3 linked regions of the Desulfosporosinus acidiphilus SJ4 genome follow. The protein of the gene in region 1 interacts with the protein of each later gene in a pairwise test. Links are inferred from orthologs where the notes say so. Each region holds a gene or a part of one and is shown in the gene's direction. Other genes may lie near its edges.

Region 1 (2,974 bases):
AGTTGATACAGGAATGCCTGGTCAAGAATATAAGATAATAAAGTATATGAATACAATTGGACTAGATCCTATGCTTATAGAAGGAATTGTTCTTACCCATTATGATATCGATCACGTTGGAAGTGCAGTTAAACTACAAAACTATTTTACATGTGCTCTTTATGCCCATTTGCTTGAGATTCCATTTATCATAGGACAGCAGAAGCGTTATGGCATTAAACGCTGGTTACCAACCTTGACTCGTCCTATTTTTGGACGATTGAATCTTCCCAAAGAAATAACACCACTGAAGGATGGGAAAATATTCGGTGATTGGGAAGTGATACCTACGCCTGGACACACTCCCGGGCATATTGCACTCTACCGTAATGGGATAGCCATTGTCGGAGATTTATTTCAGGGAGGCGAGATTCGGCTTGCTCCGAATTATTTTACTTGGGATAAAAAAATGTTAAAAGATTCGGCCCGCAGTGTAACTGAGCGTTCCTTACGTTGGATTCTGCCCGGTCATGGCCCTGCGACCCCAGCGTCGAGTCATTGGTTGGACACACTCAAAAGAACTTTAAATAGTTAAGTAATTCTACCCTTAATCAACTCGCGTTTAGCTAAAGACGAACATTGGGACCACTCCCACGAGAATCTACGATTGGATGAAGAAATCGAAGGAAAGCCCCCCGCTTCGATAAGTGGGGGGCTGAGATGGGGATGTATGCGATGCCTCTATTGAATGGGCGGATCATCAACAAATTTGACTTTGCTTAAGGTCTCTTTCACTTGGCCGCGGATAAAAGATAAGTATTCTTGCCGCAAGACCTCCTGTTCAGCCTTCTCCCATTCTTCAAGACCTTCAGATCGTTGCTTTCTAGAAAGTTCATTGATTCTTTGAATCAGTATGTTAATTGATGAAGTCGTCAAGAAATATGCCCCTTTCGTAGGATTTACTGAGATTACGATATTCAATTATAACATGTTGTAACAAATAATTAAAACAGGACGGCGGTCTTTCAAGGGATACCTGCACTTTGGGACAAGTTTAATTAACGTCATGAAGGGAAAACTATAGAAAAGGCCTTTTACGGGGATATACGATATAAGGGAGGGCTAAAAATGGGGTTATCAGGAACGAGTCGATTGCGAGTTCGCTACGCTGAAACGGATCAAATGGGGATCGTTTATCATGCGAATTATCTCATTTGGTTCGAGGTAGGCCGTACTGAACTTTTTCGAGAAATAAATCTCCCATATACGAGGTTTGAAGAGCAAGGCTTTTCTTTAGCGGTGATCGAAGCTAATTGCCGATATCGAAAGCCAGCACGCTATGATGATGATATTAAAATAGTGACAACGATTGATAAAGTTACAACTCGTTCAGTGACGTTTTCTTATTTGGTGTATCGAGATGAGACGTTATTAGCTCAAGGAAAAACGGTCCATCTGTTCATTAACAAAGAAGGGCGGCATACCGATATTCGAGATACTGATTTATGGCGACAACTACAGATGATTATTAGTAATAATTGATATAGGAATCGTTTATGGCCCTTCGGAAAGCCTTGTTTCCCATAATGTATTATGGTATTATGTATACATAATCCAAAATGCAATTGAGAGAAGGGATTCTATGTTTTTAGTAACATGGATCGAAGGCGAAGAAGTAAATTATCGGTTGGTTAAGAAACAGGAACTTCCGAAATTGATGTCTATTGTTGGGCAACATGCCATTATTCAACGATTAGCGTCTTAGAGGTCAATGTATCCGATTATAATAACCCGCTGATTAATTGTCATAGAATTAAGTGCCCATTGCGATTAAGCATGGGCATTTATTTTTTTTAAGTGTGCAGGATAATATTGCCCCATCTCGAATTATATAACGTCGAACCCTGTTTGTTGGGAGGTATTATTATGTCTTTCAAAGTTCTTGTTGACAGCGCGTCAGATATCCCTTTAGACCGCGCCATTGCAGCAGGTATCGATATAATTCCAATGACGGTAACTATTGACGGGAATACTTATCTCGAAGGCGTTAATCTTAATACTCAAGATTTTTATGCAGACTATCGCCACTTCAAAGAATTGCCTAAAACATCTCAGCCTAATCCCAAGATCCTTTTAGAGCATTATGAGCAGTATTTATCTCTGGGGTATGATGTGGTGGCTATCCATCTTTCCTCGGGTCTTAGTTCAACCTTTGCCACAGCTCAAATAATGGCCGAATCCACTTCGGCACCGGAGCGGGTTCACATCATTGACAGCTTGGGAGCTTCCTTCGGCTATGGTTTGCTGGCTATTTTGGCTCAGCAAATTCTTACCTCTGCTGCAAATTGGAGAGAAGCTGAAGCTGCGATTCTTGATCTTCGGGCCAAGATGCGATATATTTTTACATTGGATACCTTAGAGTATTTAGTTAAAGGAGGCAGGGTGAGTAAAACCGCCGGACTCCTAGGTGGTTTACTCGACGTGAAACCTGTTTTACACATGACCTCTGAGGGAAAAATTGAGCCTTTTGCCAAAGTGCGTTCCAGACGAGCAGCTATTCGTAAGTTAGCCGAAGTCTTGGAGCAGGAAATTGATAATCCTGGAGAACAGATCATTGGAATATCGCACTCAGCATGTTATGAAGAAGCATTGATTCTTGCCCGAGAAATCAGGGAACGCGTTGTCGTAAAAGACATTTGGATTAGTGATATTGGCTGTGTAGTAGGCAGTCATACGGGGCCAGGCACTCTCGCACTTTTTTATCAGCGTAAAGTATAGCAAGAACAGGAGGCTTCTCTTCTTTGAAATTTAAATTCATGACGATTTTTGTATTGGCTTTATCAATGATGATGAGCAATATTCAAACTACTTATGCAGCGGACAAGCCTTCTGACAGTCAATCCTTGCCGGTAGTGCACGGTGAGGGAGCTTATCTAATCGATGTTCAATCCGGCCAGACTCTTTTTGCCAAAAATCCCAATGAACAGCTGGCACC
Region 2 (3,061 bases), 750 kb from region 1 along the record:
GGGCTTTCTGCTGAAAAAGTAGAAGAGGCTTGTCAGCGGGCATCAGACTTAGGAGTCGTTGCTCCGGCAAATTTTAATTGTCCTGGGCAAGTGGTTATCTCTGGTGAATTAACGGCGGTAACGCGTGCCATTGAAGTTGCTAAGGAGCTGGGAGCCAAAAGGGCCATGCCTCTGGCGGTCAGCGGGCCGTTTCATTCCGCTCTGATGAGGAAAGCGGGAGAAGAACTGCTCTCGGTTTTAAGGCAGGTTCAGTGGGCTCCTCCTATCTGCCCGGTCATTGCCAATATTGACGCCGGGGAGGTTGTTTCCGCCGAACGCACCGTACAGTCCTTAGTTGATCAAGTGAGCGGACCTGTCCGCTGGGAACAATCGGTGCGCTATCTTGTAGACTCAGGCGTTGATACGTTTATTGAGTGTGGTCCGGGCAAGGTATTGAGCGGGCTCGTCAAGAAAATAGCTCCCGAGGTCAATCTTCTTCGTGTTGAGAATAAGGAGAGCTTGGAAAAGTCACTTGCATATTTGAAGGAGAGTCGTTAAAATGGTGCTGAATGAAAGCGTAGCTATCGTTACAGGGGGCGGTCGGGGAATCGGACGAGCTATCGCCCTTGAATTAGCAGCTGCAGGTAGCAAAGTTGTTGTAAATTATGCAGGACGGTCTGAAAAGGCGGAGGAAACCGTCGCCTTAATTCGCCAGGCAGGAGGAGAAAGCATCGCCGTACAGGCGGATGTAAGTCAAGCGGCAGATGTTGATCGCTTAGTGCAAACCTCTCTTGAACATTTCGGAAAAATTGATATCCTGGTCAACAATGCAGGGATTACCCGTGATGGATTACTGCTTCGCATGAAAGAAGCGGATTGGGATGCAGTCTTGGCAACGAATCTCAAAGGGGTTTTTCTCTGTACAAAAGCTGTCAGTAAAGGAATGCTTAAACAACGGTCCGGTGTTATTGTTAACATTTCTTCAGTTGTGGGTATATCGGGAAATGCCGGTCAAGCAAATTATGCGGCAGCCAAGGCTGGAATCATCGGTTTGTCCAAAGCGACGGCTAAAGAGTTTGCCTCTCGCGGAATACGAGTCAATGTTGTTGCCCCGGGGTATATTAGTACGGATATGACGGAAACATTACCTGAAGGGGTGCAGCAGGAGATTTTGCAGGGAATCCCCTTAGGCCGCATAGGAAAGCCGGAGGATATTGCCAAAGTTGTTCGATTTTTAGTATCACCGGAATCATCTTACATAACGGGTCAAGTCTTATGCGTTGATGGTGGTATGGAAATGTAAGTGCAAGTGCGTAAATTTAGTCTGTGAGAGGAGGTGAAGAAACACCATGGGAGTTTTCGAACAAGTGAAAGCCATCGTCGTCGAACAACTTGGGGTCGACGAAGCAACGGTTACCCAGGAGACCTCCTTTGAAGAGCTGAATGCCGATTCTTTGGACATCGTTGAATTGATTATGGCTCTGGAAGAGGCCTTCGATATGGATATTCCGGACGAAGAAGCAGAAAAAATCCGGACAGTCGGGGATGCAGTCAATTACATCAAAGAAAACAAATAATAACGAAAAGTCCCGTACAAAGTTGCGGGGCTTTCTCTTAGAGAGTTTGCTTTTTCCGCAGATCGTAATAACTTCGGAGAGAGATCAGATAGATTCAGTTTCATTATACCAGGCAAAGGGGTATAACTGACGGGAGGAAGCATTGTGAAAATACCCGAACTTCATATCGCAGATTTAGTTGCAAAAATACCAATCATTCAAGGAGGAATGGCTGTTCGCATATCTATGGCCCCCCTGGCAGCCGCTGTGGCTGAGGAAGGTGGAATTGGCCTCATTGCTGGCAGCGGTTTGTCTGTGGAAGAATTAATCGCTGAAATTCGTGAAGCTCGCCGGCGTACGAAAGGGATTATTGGAGTCAATATAATGTTTGCCGTGCGTGAATTTGCTCAGTTAGTTCATGCCGCCTTTGAGGAAAAAATTGACCTTTTAGTGTCAGGGGCGGGATTCTCAAGAGATATGTTTACATGGGGTAAGGAAAAGGGCATTCCGGTGGTACCGATAGTCTCTACCGCCAAATTGGCTAAGTTATCCGAGAAATTGGGGGCAGCCGCTGTTATTGTTGAAGGAACAGAAGCCGGCGGCCATCTTGGAACGGATCGTTCAATCCACGAAATCCTTCCGGAAGTTATTACTGCTGTGAATATTCCTGTCATTGGTGCAGGAGGGGTTACAGACGGGCATGGTGTGGCAGAAATGCTGAAGTCCGGAGCAGACGGCGTGCAAATGGGAACCCGTTTCGCTGTTAGTAAAGAGAGCAGTGCTGCTGCAGAATGGAAAAACGAAATGATCAAGGCCAAGGAAGAGGATATTGTAATTATTCATAGTCCGGTAGGTTTACCGGGCAGGGGGATTAGAAATCCATTCACGAAAGCTCTGGAGGATCATAGTGATGTCAAGCCTAATGGATGCAGTCTCTGCCTCAAACATTGTGAGGGGAACTTCTGCATTATGCGCCGTTTGATAAAGGCACAACAAGGCGATGTCCAAGAGGGATTGATTTTTTCCGGTGCCAAAGTCCACAAAATTAATGAAGTTCAGTCAGTTCATGAAATCTTTGAAAACATCAAAGCCGGTATAGAAGAGGCTTAAGGAGGAAGAGAGTTGAAACATCGTGCAGTAATCACGGGAATGGGCGTTATCACTCCCGTTGGCAATCAACTTAACGAATTTTGGAATAATTTAATTTCAGGCAACTCAGGAATCGGGTTGTTAACTCGTTTTGATACTTCTACGCTGTCGACGAAAGTTGCGGGAGAAGTTAAAAACTTTGAACCTACGGAGTGGATTGATAAAAAAGAAAGCCGCCATATGGACCGTTTTTCCCAATTTGCCATCGCTGCCGCAAAACTCGCTGTTCAGGATTCCGGACTTGATTTTGAAAAGGTCAATAAGGAACGTGCCGGGGCCGTGATGGGGTGCGGAATCGGCGGAGTCATTACCTTTGAAGAACAAAAGGAGGTTCTGATGAACCGGGGCACCGGCAGAGTAAGTCCCTTTTTTGTTCC
Region 3 (3,263 bases), 1.8 Mb from region 1 along the record:
GAGGCTATTATGCAAATGAATCTGATCGGACACACATTCTTCGTATTTACCAATTCTGAAACTCAAGAGATGAACGTAGTTTATCTGCGAAACAGTGGAGACTATGGTCTGCTTCAGCCCCAATTTTAGGAGTTTATCGAGACCTCAAGTAAAATCAGCATACGTTCAAAGAGAAACATCGTAAAGTTTTTATGAAGTGATAAGGTTAATTACCAAGCGCAGGCCCGCTGAGCGGGCCTTTTAATGTGAAGTAAAATTATCCCATTGACAAATCGCCCGCTTCAGTTGCAGTGGGTTCTCTGGAATGTTAAAATTATGAAGACACAAGCAAGATTGAAGAAGGGTGGATATCATGGGGCTTTTAAATTTGTTTGATGATAATGCGCGGGAAATCAGGAAGTATCAGAAACGCGTTGATGTAATTAATAGCCTTGAACCGCAAATCGAGGCGTTAAGTGATGATGAACTGCGAGGAAAGACGACTGAGTTTAAAGAACGCCTAGATAAAGGGGAAAGTTTGGATAACATACTGCCGGAAGCTTTTGCGGTTGTACGTGAGGCGAGCCGGAGGGTTATCGGTCAAAGACACTATGACGTACAGCTTATTGGAGGAATGGTTCTTCATGATGGCCGTATTGCAGAGATGCGTACTGGGGAAGGAAAAACCCTTGTTGCAACCCTGCCGTCCTATCTGAATGCCTTGACAGGGCTGGGAGTCCATGTGGTAACAGTTAACGATTACTTAGCCCGGCGTGACAGCGAGTGGATGGGTCAAATCCATCGTTTTCTGGGTTTAACAGTCGGTCTTGTTGTTCATGGTTTGAATTATGAGGAGCGGCGCAGCAGCTATGGTGCGGATATAACCTATGGGACTAACAATGAGTTCGGTTTTGACTACCTGCGGGATAATATGGTTACACGTCCGGATGGTCTTGTGCAGCGGGATTTAAATTATGCCATTGTTGACGAGGTTGACTCAATCCTGATTGACGAAGCCAGAACCCCCTTAATCATTTCCGGTGAGGCGGACAAGCCGACAGAACTCTATTTCAGAGTGGCTATGGTTATCCCCCGTTTGAAGCCGGAAGAGGATTACAAGGTTATTGAAAAAGAGCATGTTGTTACGCTGACAGAACAAGGGGTAAGCCGAGTAGAGAGTATGTTGGGCGTAGAAAATCTCTATGAAGATATCCATACAGAGTTGGCACATCATGTTAACCAGGCTTTAAAAGCCCATACTCTTTTCAAACGCGATCGCGATTATGTGGTTAAAGACGGGGAAGTTATTATTGTTGATGAATTTACCGGACGGTTGATGTTTGGCCGTCGTTATAGTGAAGGGCTTCATCAAGCGATTGAGGCCAAAGAAGGCGTGAAAGTAGAAAAAGAATCCCAAACATTAGCCACCATCACTTTCCAAAATTACTTTAGGATGTTCAAGAAGCTAGCCGGTATGACGGGAACAGCCATGACCGAAGAACCGGAGTTTCGTAAAATATACAAACTCGATGTGGTAGAAATACCTACTAATAAGCCAGCTATCAGAAAGGACGAGCCTGATGTCATCTATCGCACGGAAAAAGGTAAGTTTCTTGCCGTAGTAGAAGACATCATTGAACGTCATTCAAAGGGTCAGCCCCTTCTGGTCGGAACCGTTTCGGTAGAGAAATCCGAACATCTCAGTGCTATGCTGGAGAGGCGGGGAATCCCACACCAGGTTCTGAATGCCAAATATCATGAAAAAGAAGCCCAGATTGTTTCTCAAGCAGGGCAGCTTGGAATGGTGACCATTGCTACGAATATGGCCGGCCGCGGAACGGATATTATTCTTGGTGAGGGCGTTGCCGAACTCGGCGGACTGCATATCATTGGTACAGAGAGACATGAATCCCGCCGGATCGATAATCAATTGCGAGGTCGGGCAGGACGTCAGGGGGACCCCGGTTCGACTCAGTTTTTTATTTCCTTAGAAGATGATTTGATGCGGATGTTTGGCGCGGAAAACATTATGGGCATTATGGACAAATTGGGGATGGACGATTCCGTACCCATTGCTTCCCGTATGATTTCCCGATCCATAGAGTCTGCTCAGCGCCGCGTCGAAAACCGCAACTTTGATATACGGAAACATGTACTTGATTATGATGATGTCATGAACCAGCAGCGTGAGGTCATATATGGGCAGCGGCGAGCTGTTTTAATGGGTGAAAACCTTAAGGATAACATAACGGATATGCTGGAGAAAGCCGTTAAAAACAGTATTGCTATGTTTAGCGGGGACAGTCCTTTTCCTGAGGAATGGGATTTAGCGAGTTTAGCCGACTATGTTGAGAACTTTTATCTGCCGGGAAACCATTTGGACCCCGAAACACTGGCTGATCTCTCCGGCGAAGAAATCGAAGAACTCCTGCTGGATAAAGCCACAGAACTTTATCAAAAGCGCGAAGATGAGTTCGGCGCAGATCTAATGCGTGAAATCGAGCGTGCCGTTATGCTGCAAGTCGTGGACAGCAAATGGATGGATCACCTCGATGCTATGGATATGCTGCGTGAAGGGATTGGTCTGCGGGCCTATGGTCAAAAGGATCCCTTGGTTGAATTCCGTCGAGAAGGATTTGAGATGTTCCAGGCTATGATCGATTCTATTCAAGACGACATTATTCGCTATGTTCTGAGAGTAACCCCACAAGTTCGAGAAGAGGCTCCAGAGCAGCCGCGCAATGTCACGGAAAACCGCTATGAAGGAGAACCAAGCGCACCGGTCCATACAGGGGATCAGATTGGCAGGAATGACCTCTGCCCTTGTGGAAGCGGGAAAAAATATAAGAAGTGCTGCGGGGCAGAAAAAAAGTAATTTCGGAACCCAAGAAGCCACAGAGACGTTTTAATTAAACCATTATCAGATTTGGAAGGGTGAATTGGCAGTGCTTTCTGATTGGAAAAAGGATCTTGAAACTTTAAATGTGCGCCTGGCAGATTTGAGGGTTTCTCTTTGACGTTACTCAGAGAATCGATAAGATCAGTGCTCTGGAGATAGAATTTCATCGCCCGGATTTATGGGATGATCCGGATCTAGCTCAAAAGATTATGCGAGACTTAGCGTTTCACCAGGGAAAGGTAAAACTCTATGAGGAATTAAAAAAGGACTTAGAAGAAACGGAAACACTTTGGCAGTTAGCGGTGGAAGAAGATGATGTGACTCTTGAGCCGGAAGTCGAACAAGGAATTAAAGCGCTGTTAGATAAATTCGACGCCCTGGAACT

The links.
Region 2: the proteins of DESACI_RS13890 (region 1) and acpP interact in binary tests that used the Escherichia coli proteins (3 or more experiments, as listed by UniProt). The link is inferred for Desulfosporosinus acidiphilus SJ4 from one-to-one orthologs.
Region 3: the proteins of DESACI_RS13890 (region 1) and secA interact in binary tests that used the Escherichia coli proteins (3 or more experiments, as listed by UniProt). The link is inferred for Desulfosporosinus acidiphilus SJ4 from one-to-one orthologs.

The regions. Positions count from the first base shown.
Region 1 is NC_018068.1:3,059,086-3,062,059, reverse strand. Bases 1-2,814 are described here. They hold DESACI_RS13890 (acyl-CoA thioesterase), read left to right. Parts: upstream 1-1,107; coding sequence 1,108-1,521; downstream 1,522-2,814. Other genes in these bases: DESACI_RS13880 (D-alanyl-D-alanine carboxypeptidase family protein), read left to right, coding at 2,781-2,814; DESACI_RS13885 (DegV family protein), read left to right, coding at 1,906-2,757; DESACI_RS25545 (hypothetical protein), read left to right, coding at 1,622-1,744; DESACI_RS13895 (DUF896 domain-containing protein), read right to left, coding at 721-915; DESACI_RS13900 (MBL fold metallo-hydrolase), read left to right, coding at 1-574. In the rest of the region: more of DESACI_RS13880, read left to right, coding at 2,815-2,974.
Region 2 is NC_018068.1:3,808,970-3,812,030, reverse strand. What follows is about bases 42-2,942. They hold acpP (acyl carrier protein), read left to right. Parts: upstream 42-1,328; coding sequence 1,329-1,556; downstream 1,557-2,942. Other genes in these bases: fabF (beta-ketoacyl-ACP synthase II), read left to right, coding at 2,658-2,942; DESACI_RS17430 (NAD(P)H-dependent flavin oxidoreductase), read left to right, coding at 1,701-2,645; fabG (3-oxoacyl-[acyl-carrier-protein] reductase), read left to right, coding at 539-1,282; fabD (ACP S-malonyltransferase), read left to right, coding at 42-537. Outside these bases: more of fabD, read left to right, coding at 1-41; more of fabF, read left to right, coding at 2,943-3,061. UniProt on the Escherichia coli protein: Carrier of the growing fatty acid chain in fatty acid biosynthesis.
Region 3 is NC_018068.1:4,814,441-4,817,703, reverse strand. Bases 1-3,103 are described here. They hold secA (preprotein translocase subunit SecA), read left to right. Parts: upstream 1-352; coding sequence 353-2,854; downstream 2,855-3,103. Other genes in these bases: hpf (ribosome hibernation-promoting factor, HPF/YfiA family), read left to right, coding at 1-129. UniProt on the Escherichia coli protein: Required for protein export, interacts with the SecYEG preprotein conducting channel.